One region of the Streptomyces cyclosori genome, then DNA from elsewhere that is predicted to be linked to it. Evidence: predicted binding sites of a transcription regulator. Region 1 holds the regulator's gene; each other region holds the start of a gene.
The links. Region 1 encodes HrcA, which represses chaperone genes, less so after heat shock. Its sites were predicted from a motif close to TTNGCACTCNGNNNNNCNGAGTGCNAA; they were not measured.
Positions count from the first base shown of each region.

Region 1 (4,520 bases):
GAAACCCGGGGGTACGGGGAACGGCGGGCTCGGCCGAGCGGCCCGTCAGCGGCCGTTGAAAGCGTCCTTCAACCGCGAGAACAGCCCCTGCTGCCCCGGCTGACTGCACTCCCCCGGGGACAACCCCCGGACCCCCGGCCGAGCCGGACGTCAGCGGCCGTTGAAAGCGTCCTTCAACCGAGAGAACAGCCCCTGCTGCCCCGGCTGGAACTGGCCCAGGGGGCGCTCCTCGCCGCGGAGCTTGGCCAGCTGGCGCAGCAGGTCCTCCTGCTGGGGGTCCAGCTTGGTCGGGGTGGTGACCTCGACGTGGACGATCAGGTCGCCCCGGCCGCCGCCGCGCAGATGCGTGACACCGCGCCCGTGCAGCGGGATGGACTGGCCCGACTGGGTGCCCGGGCGGATGTCCACCTCCTCCATGCCGTCCAGCGTCTGCAGCGGCACCTTGGTGCCGAGCGCCGCCGCCGTCATGGGGATGGTCACCGTGCAGTGCAGATCGTCGCCGCGGCGCTGGAAGACGTCGTGGTTCAGCTCGTGGATCTCCACGTACAGGTCGCCGGCGGGGCCGCCGCCGGGGCCGACCTCGCCCTCGCCCGCGAGCTGGATGCGGGTGCCGTTGTCGACACCGGCCGGGATCTTGACCGTGAGCGTGCGCCGCGAGCGGATGCGGCCGTCGCCGGCGCACTCCGGGCACGGGGTGGGCACCACGGTGCCGAAGCCCTGGCACTGGGGGCAGGGCCGGGAGGTCATGACCTGGCCCAGGAAGGACCGGGTGACCTGGGAGACCTCGCCACGGCCGCGGCACATGTCACAGGTCTGGGCCGAGGTGCCGGGGGCGGCGCCCTCGCCCGAGCAGGTCGTACAGACGACCGCCGTGTCGACCTGGATCTCCTTGGTCGTGCCGAAGGCCGCCTCGTTGAGGTCGATCTCCAGCCGGATCATGGCGTCCTGGCCCCGGCGGGTGCGCGAGCGCGGTCCGCGCTGCGCCGCGTTGCCGAAGAAGGCGTCCATGATGTCGGAGAAGTTGCCGAAGCCGCCCGCGCCAAAGCCGCCGGCGCCACCGCCGCCCGACGACGACAGGGGGTCGCCGCCGAGGTCGTAGACCTGCTTCTTCTGCGGGTCCGAGAGGACCTCGTAGGCGGCGTTGATCTCCTTGAACCGCTCCTGCGTCTTCGGGTCCGGATTCACGTCCGGGTGAAGCTCGCGGGCGAGGCGCCGGAACGCCTTCTTGATCTCGTCCTGCGATGCGTCGCGGCGTACGCCCAGTACGGCGTAGTAGTCCGTGGCCACTTACGACTCCGCCAGGATCTGTCCGACGTAACGTGCCACTGCGCGTACCGCTCCCATCGTTCCGGGGTAATCCATGCGGGTCGGTCCGACCACGCCGAGTTTGGCGACCGCCTCGCCGCCCGAACCGTAGCCGACCGAGACGACGGACGTGGAGTTCAGCCCCTCATGGGCGTTCTCATGCCCGATTCGTACGGTCATGCCCGATTCCTTGGCCTCGCCGAGGAGCTTGAGGAGCACCACCTGCTCCTCCAGCGCCTCCAGCACCGGCCGGATGGTCAGCGGGAAGTCGTGTCCGAAGCGGGTGAGATTGGCGGTACCGCCGATCATCAGCCGCTCCTCGGTCTCCTCGACCAGGGTTTCGAGCAGGGTGGAGAGGACCGTCGAAACGGTTCCTCGGTCCTCCGGTTCGAAGGACTCCGGCAGCTCCTGCACCAGCGGGGGCACATCGGCGAAGCGACGGCCCACCACCCGGCTGTTCAGCCGCGCCCGCAGGTCCGCGAGCGAGGTCTCGCCGAACGGCGCCGGGCAGTCCACCAGCCGCTGCTCGACGCGGCCGGTGTCGGTGATCAGCACCAGCATCAGCCGGGCCGGGGCCAGCGAGAGCAGCTCCACGTGCCGCACCGTGGACCGGGTCAGCGACGGGTACTGCACCACGGCGACCTGCCGGGTGAGCTGGGCGAGCAGCCGGACCGTGCGGGCCACCACGTCGTCCAGGTCGACCGCGCTGTCCAGGAAGTTCTGGATGGCGCGCCGCTCCGGGGCCGACATCGGCTTGACGCCGGCCAGCCGGTCGACGAACAGCCGGTAGCCCTTGTCGGTGGGGATGCGGCCGGCGCTGGTGTGGGGCTGGGCGATGAAGCCCTCCTCCTCCAGCACGGCCATGTCGTTGCGCACGGTCGCCGGGGAGACGCCCAGCGCGTGCCGCTCGGTCAGGGCCTTCGACCCGACCGGCTCCTCGGTCCCGACGTAGTCCTGGACGATGGCGCGCAGGACCTCAAGTCTGCGTTCACTGAGCATCGCGCACACCTCCAGCTGTCGTCCCTCGGCGCTCCGCCTGGCACTCTGTGCGTTCGAGTGCCAGCAATCCCCCGGCCAGTGTACGGCCGACCAGTACACCCCTAGCAAGGGCGGCCGACCGTGACGCTCGCGGCACGGTGGAGCGGCGCGGCCCGGCGCCGCCTTCCGGCACCCGGGATAGCGTCACGTCATGGACGTCAGATGGGAAGAGTTCGGCTGGGAGCGACTGGGCGACGGCGTGGGCCGGCGCCGCCTTCCGGGGTGGGACGCGACGGCCGGTCTGGTCGTGGGCGACCGGGCCGTACTGCTGTACGACACGGGGTCCACGCTGCGCGAGGGCGCCGAACTGCGCGCCCAGGCCCAGGCGCTGGCCGGGCGCCGAGTGACGCACATCGCACTGAGCCACCCCCACTTCGACCACGTGCTGGGCACCGCCGCGTTCGCGGGCTGCGAGGTGTACGGGGCGGTCGGCATCGACCGGGTGCTGGACTCCGAGGCGCTGTGCGCCGACGCCGTCGCACAGGGGGTCCCGGCCGAGCGGGCCGCCGAGGCCGCCGACCTGCTGGTGCGCCCGCACCACGCGGTCAGCGGCGAATGGACGCTGGACCTGGGCGGACGCCAGGTGCTGCTCGCCAACGTCGGGCCCGGCCACAGCGGCCACGACCTGGCGCTGCTGGTGCCGGGCACGCCCGAGGTGGTGTTCTGCGGCGATCTCGTGGAGGAGTCCGGCGAACCGCAGGCGGGCCCGGACGCGGTCCGCACCCGCTGGCCCGCCGCCCTGGACCGGCTGCTCGCGCTCGGCGGCGAGGACGCGGTGTACGTACCGGGGCACGGGGCGGCCGTCGACGCGGCCTTCGTCCGCGCCCAGCGCGCCGAACTCGCCGCCAGGTTCGGCGTGTCGTAGCCCCTCGGGGGGCGCCGGTCAGGCCGTATTGTCATCCGAATGCGCAGCTACAGCCCGGACCTGACCCCGCCCTGGAAGAAGCGGACCCCGGTCCCCGAGGTCCCCGCCGAGTCCGACCTGGTGGTCGAGGAGGTGGGGACGGGGTTCTGCGGGGCGGTGATCCGCTGCGAGGCGGGCACGGTGACGCTGGAGGACCGCTTCGGCAAGCACCGGGTGTTCCCGCTGGCCGAGCGGGGCTTCCTGCTCGAAGGCAAGGTCGTCACCCTGGTGCGCCCGGCCGCGGGCCCGGCGCGCCCGGCGCGCACGGCCTCCGGATCGGTGGCGGTGCCGGGGGCGCGGGCGCGGGTCGCGCGCGCCGGGCGCATCTATGTGGAGGGGCGCCACGACGCGGAGCTGGTGGAGAAGGTGTGGGGCGACGACCTGCGCATCGAGGGCGTGGTCGTCGAGTACCTCTCCGGCGTCGACGACCTCCCGGCCATCGTCGCCGAGTTCGCCCCCGGCCCCGACGCGCGGCTCGGCGTACTGGTCGACCACCTGGTGCCGGGCTCCAAGGAGTCCCGGATCGCGGCAGCGGTCACCGGCGAACACGTCCTGGTGGCGGGCCACCCCTACATCGACGTGTGGGAGGCGGTGAAGCCCGCGTCGGTCGGGATCCCCGCGTGGCCGGTGGTACCCCGGGGCGAGGACTGGAAGACGGGGGTCTGCCGCACCCTGGGCTGGCCCGCGAACACGGGCGCGGCATGGCAGCGGATCCTGTCCCGGGTCCACAGCTACAAGGACCTGGAGCCGGAGCTGCTGGGCAGAGTGGAAGAACTGATCGACTTCGTGACAACCCCCCACCCCTGACCCCCACCCCGAGCCCCCAAGGGGCGCGGGGAACGGCGCGAGAAGCGACCACGGCCCGCAGACGACAGCGGGTCCAGGGGCGCAGCCCCGGGCGTTCAGGGGCGCGGGGAACGGCGCGAGCAACCCACGACGGCCCGCGGACGACAGCGGGCCCAGGGGCGCAGCCCCGGGCGTTCAGGGGCGCGGGGAACGGCGCGCGAAGCGACCACGGCCCGCAGGCAAACACAGGGGCCCAGGGGGCGCAGCCCCCGGGCACTCAAGGGGCGCGGGGAACTGCGCGAGCAACCCACGACGGCCCGCAGACGACAGCGGGCCCAGGGGCGCAGCCCCGGGCATTCAGGGGCGCGGGGAACGGCGCGAGCAACCCACGACGGCCCGCGGACGACAGCGGGGGCCCGGGGGCGCAGCCCCAGGGGATCAGTCCACCAGGTCGCGAACCACCGCATCCGCCAACAACCGCCCCCGC
Region 1 is NZ_CP163520.1:5,362,829-5,367,348, reverse strand. It holds gene dnaJ (molecular chaperone DnaJ) at 151-1,287, opposite strand; gene hrcA (heat-inducible transcriptional repressor HrcA) at 1,288-2,304, opposite strand; gene AB5J87_RS23665 (MBL fold metallo-hydrolase) at 2,495-3,208, shown strand; gene AB5J87_RS23660 (DUF3097 domain-containing protein) at 3,248-4,054, shown strand; gene hemW (radical SAM family heme chaperone HemW) at 4,472-4,520, opposite strand, start outside.

Region 2 (4,520 bases), 2.1 Mb from region 1:
ACTACCGCCGCACGGTCGGCCTGGTCGGCGCCTCGCGGATCGGCCGCCGGGTGATCGAGCTGCTGCGGCCCCTCGACTTCCGGGTGCTGCTGCACGACCCGTACGTGGACCCGGCCGAGGCGGGCCGGCTGGGCGTGGAGGCGGTCGCGCTGGACGAGCTGTGCGCCCGCAGCAGCGTCGTCTCCGTCCACGCGCCGCAGCTCCCGGCCACGGAGCGGATGATCGGCGCGCGCCAGCTCGCCGCGATGCCCGACGGGGCGACCCTGATCAACACCGCGCGCGGCTCCCTGGTGGACGAGGAGGCCCTGCTCGGGGAGCTGCTGTCCGGGCGGCTGTACGCCGTACTGGACGTCACCGAACCGGAACTGCCGCCCCGCGAGAGCCCGTTGTACGACCTGCCGAACGTGCTCCTGACCCCGCACATCGCCGGGTCCCTCGGCAACGAGCTGCACCGGATGGCGGATCTGGCGCTGGACGAGGTGGAGCGGTTCGCGGCCGGGCGCCCGTTCGCGGACCCGGTCCACCCGGCGGCCCTGGGCCACTCGGCCTGAGCCGCCCGCCCCGGACGAGGAACGGCCGGACGCGAAACGGCCGGACGCGAAACGGCCGTATGCGGAACGGCCGGACGCGGAACTCCCCGTACGGAAGGGCCCCGCGCCGGAAAGCCCCGTACGGGAAACGGAAAGGGCCCCTGTCCACCGTCTCCGGTGAACAGGGGCCCCTCCTCGTCGTCCTTACGGCGGCGTCCTCACGGACGCCGGCGCGTCACCACGTCAGTGGCTGTGACCGTGACCGTGGCCGTGACCGGCCTCGGCCTCCTCCTCGGCCGGCTTCTCGACGACCAGGGTCTCGGTCGTGAGCAGCAGGGAGGCGATGGAGGCGGCGTTCTCCAGGGCGGAGCGGGTGACCTTGACCGGGTCGATGACGCCGGCCTTGACCAGGTCGCCGTACTCGCCGGTGGCGGCGTTGAAGCCGTTGCCCTTCTCCAGCTCCGCCACCTTCGAGGTGATGACGTAGCCCTCGAGGCCGGCGTTCTCGGCGATCCAGCGCAGCGGCTCGACGGCGGCGCGCTTGACGACCGCGACACCCGTGGCCTCGTCGCCGGTCTTGTCGAGGTTGCCCTCCAGGACCTTGACGGCGTGGACGAGCGCGGAGCCACCACCGGAGACGATGCCCTCCTCGACCGCGGCGCGGGTCGCGGAGATGGCGTCCTCCAGACGGTGCTTCTTCTCCTTCAGCTCCACCTCGGTGGCGGCGCCGACCTTGATCACGCACACGCCGCCGGCGAGCTTCGCGAGGCGCTCCTGGAGCTTCTCGCGGTCCCAGTCGGAGTCCGTGGACTCGATCTCGGCCTTGATCTGCGCGACGCGGCCGACCACGTCCTCGCTGTTGCCGCCGCCGTCGACGATCGTGGTGTCGTCCTTGGTGACGGTGACGCGGCGGGCGGAGCCCAGCACGTCCAGACCGGCCTGGTCGAGCTTGAGGCCGACCTCCTCGGCGATGACGGTGGCACCGGTGAGGGTGGCCATGTCCTGCAGCATCGCCTTGCGGCGGTCGCCGAAGCCCGGGGCCTTGACGGCCACGGCGTTGAACGTGCCGCGGATCTTGTTGACGACGAGGGTGGAGAGGGCCTCGCCCTCGACGTCCTCGGCGATGATCAGGAGCGGCTTGGAAGCGCCGGCCTGGATGACCTTCTCCAGCAGCGGCAGCAGGTCCTGGATCGAGGAGATCTTGCCCTGGTTGATCAGGATGTACGGGTCGTCGAGGACGGCCTCCATACGCTCCTGGTCGGAGACCATGTACGGCGAGAGGTAGCCCTTGTCGAAGGCCATGCCCTCGGTGAACTCCAGCTCCAGGCCGAAGGTGTTGGACTCCTCGACGGTGATGACACCGTCCTTGCCGACCTTGTCCATCGCCTCGGCGATGAGCTCGCCGACCTGGGCGTCCTGCGCGGAGAGCGCGGCCACGGCGGCGATGTCCGACTTGTCGTCGATCGGACGGGCGGTGGCGAGGAGCTCCTCCGACACGGCCTTGACGGCGGCGTCGATGCCCTTCTTCAGGGCGGCCGGGGAGGCGCCGGCGGCGACGTTGCGCAGACCCTCGCGGACCAGCGCCTGGGCCAGCACGGTGGCGGTGGTGGTGCCGTCACCCGCGATGTCGTTGGTCTTGGTCGCCACCTCCTTCACCAGCTGGGCGCCCAGGTTCTCGTACGGGTCGTCGAGCTCGACCTCGCGGGCGATCGTCACACCGTCGTTGGTGATGGTGGGGGCGCCGAACTTCTTGTCGATGACGACATTGCGGCCCTTGGGGCCGATCGTCACCTTCACGGTGTCGGCAAGCTTGTTGACGCCGCGCTCAAGGGCGCGACGGGCGTCCTCGTCGAACTTCAGGATCTTCGCCATGGGAGCGGTTCAGCCCTCTCGAAAATTCGGGTGATACGAAACTGCGCCCCGGGCCGCCCGGCAGTCAGCAGGGTGGCCAGGGGCGCAGCTCACGAAGCATTCGCTTCGAGGTGAATTACTTCTCGATGATCGCGAGCACGTCGCGGGCCGAGAGGACGAGGTACTCCTCGCCGTTGTACTTCACCTCGGTGCCGCCGTACTTGCTGTACAGCACGACATCGCCGACGGTGACGTCGAGCTCGACGCGCTTTCCGTCCTCGATGCGGCCCGGGCCCACGGCCAGGACGACGCCCTCCTGGGGCTTCTCCTTGGCGGTGTCCGGAATGACCAGGCCGGAGGCCGTGGTCTGCTCGGCGTCGAGCGGCTGGACCACAATGCGGTCCTCAAGCGGCTTGATGGCAACCTTGGAGCTGGCGGTCGTCACGATCCGACCTCCCCCTTCGGAGATCTCACGGGGTTAACTGTCTGAGGTGGCGACCAGGTGGATCCGTCGTCGCGGGTGCCGGACCTGCCCGTCGCTGTGTTGGCACTCTCCGGTGGGGAGTGCCAGAGCCGAGACTAGGACGGCGATTAGCACTCGGTCAAGCGGAGTGCCAAGCCGAAGGCCGTGGCGGCCGGATTTCGCAGGTACGCGCGCCAAGCGCGAGGAACGCGCGGACGCCGGATTCACCCATCCGGTTCGTCCGCGCCCCTGTGGAGTTCGCGACAGGGGCGGCCGTGGCAGAACCCTCGCCACCCGGGCGAAAAGGTTCATATCCTCGGACCGATGAGGACCATCCGATGAGGACGACGCCCGCGGACCCGGCGCCGGAGGTCGGCGGCACCCCGCCGTCGGCGCCGCCCGGCCCCGGCCGCGCCCTCGCCTCCGTCCGGCGGCGCACCGAGGCGCTGCTGCTCGCGCTGGTCGTGCTGGTCGCGGTCGGCGGGCACGCGTGCGTGTCGGTGGCGCTGACCGGCGGCGTGCCGCGCGCCACCGCCGAGTTCGCGGTCAGCATGACGCTGATGGCGCTGGCCGCCCATCTGACCGTGCGCCGCTTCGCCCCGTACGCGGACCCGCTGATCCTGCCCGTGGCGATGCTCCTGTCGGGGCTCGGCCTGGTGCTGCTCTACCGGCTCGACCCGGCGTACGCGAGGGCGTACCACTCGGCGCCGACCGCGTCGGGGCAGCTGGTGTGGACGGTGATCGGGCTGGCGGGCTGTCTGGCGACGGTGGCGCTGCTGCGCGACCACCGGCGGCTGACCCGCTACATCTACGTGTCGATGGCCGTGGCGCTGGTCCTGCTGATGGCGCCGTCCTTCTTCGGGGCGGACACCTACGGCGCCAAGCGGTGGATCTACCTCGGCCCGTTCTCGCTCCAGCCCGGCGAGTTCGTGAAGATCATGATCACGGTGTTCTTCGCGGGCTATCTGGTCGTCCACCGCGACTCACTGGCCCTGACCGGCCGCAAGGTCCTGGGCGTACGGCTGCCGCCGGGCCGCCAGATGGCCCCGCTGGTGGCGATCTGGGTGCTGAGCCTGCTGGTGCTGGTCTTCGAACGCGACCTGGGCACCTCGCTGATCTTCTTCGGGCTCTTCGTGGTCATGCTGTACGTGGCGACCGAGCGCACCAGCTGGATCGTCTGCGGCGTACTGATGGCGGCGGTCGGGGCGTACGTCGTCGGCTCGACCGAGCCGCACGTCAAAGGCCGGATCGTGGCCTGGCTGCACCCCTTCGACGTGTTCCTGCCGCCGGAGAAGCGCCCGCCGGGCCTGGTCTCCGACCAGCTGGCGCAGGGCCTGTTCAGCTTCGGCAGCGGCGGCCTGACCGGCACCGGCCTCGGCAACGGCCACCCCGAGCTGGTCGGCTTCGCGGGCCGCAGCGACTTCATCCTGACCACCGTCGGGGAGGAGCTGGGGCTGGCCGGGGTGATGGCCGTGCTGCTGCTGTACGGGCTGCTGGTGGAGCGGGGGCTGCGCACGGCCCTGGCGGCCCACGACGCCTTCGGCAAGCTGCTGGCCACCGGGCTGGCGGCGGCGCTCGCGCTCCAGGTGTTCGTGGTGGTCGGCGGGGTCACCGGGCTGATCCCGCTCACCGGCAAGGCGCTGCCGTTCCTGGCCAAGGGCGGCTCGTCGCTGGTG
Region 2 is NZ_CP163520.1:3,242,218-3,246,737, forward strand. It holds gene AB5J87_RS14265 (hydroxyacid dehydrogenase) at 1-551, shown strand, start outside; gene groL (chaperonin GroEL) at 774-2,402, opposite strand; gene groES (co-chaperone GroES) at 2,518-2,826, opposite strand; gene AB5J87_RS14280 (FtsW/RodA/SpoVE family cell cycle protein) at 3,183-4,520, shown strand, end outside.
Region 2: the regulator HrcA is predicted to act here: its motif matches at 2,973-2,999, upstream of groES (co-chaperone GroES).

Region 3 (4,520 bases), 970 kb from region 1:
GGGGCCGGGCGGAAACGCCCGAGGGCGGCACCCCCGTGCAGGGGGTGCCGCCCTCGGCGTACAGCCTGGAACCGCTGAGCCGTGGCTCAGAAGTCCATGTCACCGCCCGGCATGCCGCCCGGAGCCGCCGCGGCGGCCTTCTCCGGCTTGTCGGCGATGACGGCCTCGGTGGTGAGGAACAGCGCGGCGATCGACGCGGCGTTCTGCAGCGCGGAGCGCGTGACCTTCGCCGGGTCGATGATGCCCTCGGCGATCATGTCGACGTACTCGCCGGTCGCGGCGTTCAGACCGTGGCCGACGGCCAGGTTGCGCACCTTCTCGACGACGACGCCGCCCTCAAGGCCACCGTTGACGGCGATCTGCTTGAGCGGGGCCTCCAGGGCGAGCTTCACGGCGTTGGCGCCGGTCGCCTCGTCACCCGACAGGTCCAGCTTCTCGAAGACCGAGGAAGCCTGGAGCAGGGCCACGCCACCGCCGGCGACGATGCCCTCCTCGACGGCCGCCTTCGCGTTGCGCACGGCGTCCTCGATGCGGTGCTTGCGCTCCTTGAGCTCCACCTCGGTGGCGGCGCCGGCCTTGATGACGGCCACGCCGCCGGCCAGCTTCGCCAGACGCTCCTGGAGCTTCTCGCGGTCGTAGTCCGAGTCCGAGTTCTCGATCTCGGCGCGGATCTGGTTCACGCGACCGGCGACCTGCTCGCTGTCACCGGCACCGTCGACGATGGTGGTCTCGTCCTTGGTGATGACGACCTTGCGGGCGCGGCCGAGCAGGTCGAGGCCCGCGTTCTCCAGCTTGAGGCCGACCTCCTCGGAGATGACCGTGCCGCCGGTGAGGATGGCGATGTCGTTCAGCATGGCCTTGCGGCGGTCGCCGAAGCCCGGGGCCTTGACGGCGACGGACTTGAAGGTGCCGCGGATCTTGTTCACGACCAGGGTCGACAGGGCCTCGCCCTCGACGTCCTCGGCGATGATCAGGAGCGGCTTGCCCGACTGCATGACCTTCTCGAGGAGCGGCAGCAGGTCCTTGACCGAGCCGATCTTCGAGTTGACGATCAGGATGTACGGGTCGTCGAGCGCGGCTTCCATGCGCTCCATGTCGGTCGCGAAGTACGCCGAGATGTAGCCCTTGTCGAAGCGCATGCCCTCGGTGAGCTCCAGCTCCAGACCGAAGGTCTGGGACTCCTCGACCGTGATGACGCCTTCCTTGCCGACCTTGTCCATCGCCTCGGCGATGAGCTCGCCGATCTGGGTGTCGGCGGCGGAGATGGAGGCCGTCGAAGCGATCTGCTCCTTGGTCTCGACATCCTTCGCCTGCTCCAGCAGCGCGCCGGAGACGGCCTCGACGGCCTTCTCGATGCCGCGCTTCAGCGCCATCGGGTTGGCACCGGCGGCCACGTTGCGCAGGCCCTCGCGCACCAGCGCCTGGGCGAGGACGGTCGCGGTGGTCGTACCGTCACCGGCGACGTCGTCCGTCTTCTTGGCGACTTCCTTGACCAGCTCGGCGCCGATCTTCTCGTACGGGTCCTCGAGCTCGATCTCCTTGGCGATGGAGACACCATCGTTGGTGATCGTGGGGGCGCCCCACTTCTTCTCAAGGACGACGTTGCGACCCTTGGGGCCAAGGGTGACCTTGACGGCGTCGGCGAGCTGGTTCATGCCGCGCTCCAGGCCGCGCCGGGCCTCCTCGTCGAACGCGATGATCTTGGCCATGTGAAGTGGTCCTCCCGGACAGGGGTGGATTGCTCCGGATCGAGGAGGCGCCCGCGACGGACGGCCTGCGCGCCTTGTGGTTCCTTCCCACGCGGCTCGCGGACCTCACCGACCCGATCCAAGTTCTGTCACTCTCACTCGGAGAGTGCTAAGCCCAATGATTAGCACTCGACCCAGGAGAGTGCAAGGCCGTCCCACCGACCCGGCCGGGTCCCGGACGCCCCGGCGGGGCCGTCGGCGGGGGTCCGGACACACACGTGGGGCCCGCATCCATTTACAGAGGATGCGGGCCCCACGTGCGTGAGTGCGTCGGTGGTCGATCGCGCCGAGATCAGCTTGCGGCGAGCTTGACCATGTCCGCCTGCGGACCCTTCTGGCCCTGCGAGATCTCGAACTCGACTCGCTGACCTTCTTCAAGGGTGCGGTAGCCGTCCATCTGGATCGCGCTGTAGTGGACGAAAACATCCGCACCACCGTCGACCGCGATGAAGCCGTACCCCTTCTCCGCGTTGAACCACTTGACGGTGCCCTGAGCCATGCCTAACTCCCCTATTACTGGCCCTTGCACGGAGCCGCACTTCGCGGACCCGGGTCAGACCTCCACCCTCCGACAGGAGAGGGTGTGCGCCGGAACGCGTCGACCGCGGCTGAATGTATCTGCCCAACTGCCCTCTGCAACAGGTCAATCGGACGAGAATTCAGGGCAGGGGGGAAGAGCGGAATGCCGCGAAATTCAGCATTCCGGGGCAAGTCGGGCCGGGCAAAGCGCACTTAAGGCGCAATATGCTCGAACACTTTGACTGCTTCTCGACGCCGGTTCGTCGCGTTCTCATATGCATGCGGCACGCACAACGAAGGGGACTTCCCCACTGTACCGCGCTCAACCACACTGAATTGCCCCCTCCGCTTAGCTTGCGGAGGGGGCAATTCAGGTAACGCAGCGTATCTTCCGGGGCCCTTGGGGCGCGTCGGATCAGCCGCCGGCGACGGCCGGGATGATCGAGACCCCGGCGCCGTCCGGCGTGGCCGTCTGCAGGCCCTGCTCGAAGCGGACGTCGTCGTCGTTCACGTACACGTTGACGAAGCGGCGCAGCTTGCCCTGGTCGTCCAGGACCCGGGCGGCGATGCCGGTGTGGTTCTTCTCCAGGTCGGCGATGACCTCGGCGAGGGTGGCCCCCTCGGCCGCGACCTCGGCGGCGCCGCCGGTGTACGTACGGAGGATGGTGGGGATGCGGACGTTGACGCTCATGTCTTCTGCCTTCCGTGCTTCCGGAGCGGTGGGTCAGCCGGCCAGGCCGGCGTCGCGGAACGCGTCCAGGCTCGGGCGGATGGTCGCGGTCGGTCCAGTGGTCGGCGCCACCGCGTCGAGGGTCTTGAGGCCGTCGCCCGTGTTGAGGACGACGGTGGTCAGGGCCGGGTCGAGCAGGCCGTTCTCGATGAGCTTCCGGGTGACGCCGACGGTCACGCCGCCCGCCGTCTCGGCGAAGATGCCCTCGGTCCGGGCCAGCAGCTTGATCGCGTCGACGACCTGCTCGTCGTCGACGTCCTCGACCGCGCCGCCGGTGCGCCGCGCGATGTCCAGGACGTACGGGCCGTCCGCCGGGTTCCCGATCGCCAGCGACTTGGCGATGGTGTTCGGCTTCTGCGGGCGGACCACGTCGTGCCCGGCCTTGAAGGCGGTGGAGACCGGCGAGCAGCCCTCGGCCTGGGCGCCGAAGATCTTGTACGGCTTGTCCTCGACCAGACCCAGCTTGACGAGCTCCTGGAGACCCTTGTCGATCTTGGTGAGCTGCGAGCCCGAGGCGATCGGGATGACGATCTGGTCGGGCAGCCGCCAGCCGAGCTGCTCGCAGATCTCGTACGCCAGGGTCTTGGAGCCCTCGCCGTAGTACGGGCGCAGATTGACGTTGACGAAGCCCCAGCCCTCGCCGAGCGGGTCGCCGATGAGCTCCGAGCAGAAGCGGTTGACGTCGTCGTAGTTGCCCTCGATGCCGACCAGCTCGCCGCCGTAGACCGCGGCCATGACGACCTTGCCCTGCTCCAGGTCGTGCGGGATGAACACGCAGGAGCGGAAGCCGGCGCGGGCGGCGGCGGCGCCGACGGCGCCCGCGAGGTTGCCGGTGGAGGAGCAGGAGAGCGTGGTGAAGCCGAAGGCGCGGGCGGCCTCGACGGCGATCGCGACGACGCGGTCCTTGAAGGAGTGCGTCGGGTTGCCGGAGTCGTCCTTCACGTACAGGCCGCCGGTGACACCCAGCTCGCGGGCGAGGTTGTCGGCCTTGACGAGCTTGGTGAATCCGGGATTCAGGTTGGGCTTTTCAGCCACATTGGCCGGAACGGGCAGCAGGGGCGCATAGCGCCAGATGTTCTCCGGGCCCGCTTCGATGCGCTTGCGGAGCGCCTCGGGGTCACCCGTGGGAAGGTCGTACGCGACTTCGAGCGGGCCGAAACACAGGGCGCAGGCGAAGATCGGGCCGAGGTCGAACCGCTCGCCGCATTCCCGGCAGGAAAGCGCGACGGCGGGACCGAGATTCACGGTGGTGGTGGCGTTGCTGACGGTGTGCACAGCCATGATGGCGAGGCCCTTTCTCCTCATCTTCCCCATGGCGCATTTCGCCATGAGACGGAATTGGCACCTTCCCCACCGATACCTCGCGGTCGGCAGGAGGGTTGCCGGGACTTCAACGGGCCGTTCCCTCAGTCCCTCTGGATGAGCGCTGTGGCACTGGGTCCGGGACCCAGGCGTTTGTTCGCGCGACGACCCCCGACATGCGACGGCCATCCGCGTTGTTCAAGACTGTAACCGAAGGCGCG
Region 3 is NZ_CP163520.1:4,393,407-4,397,926, reverse strand. It holds gene groL (chaperonin GroEL) at 87-1,709, opposite strand; gene AB5J87_RS19660 (cold-shock protein) at 2,041-2,247, opposite strand; gene AB5J87_RS19655 (MoaD/ThiS family protein) at 2,683-2,958, opposite strand; gene thrC (threonine synthase) at 2,992-4,278, opposite strand; SAM riboswitch class I at 4,296-4,423, opposite strand.
Region 3: the regulator HrcA is predicted to act here: its motif matches at 1,871-1,897, upstream of groL (chaperonin GroEL).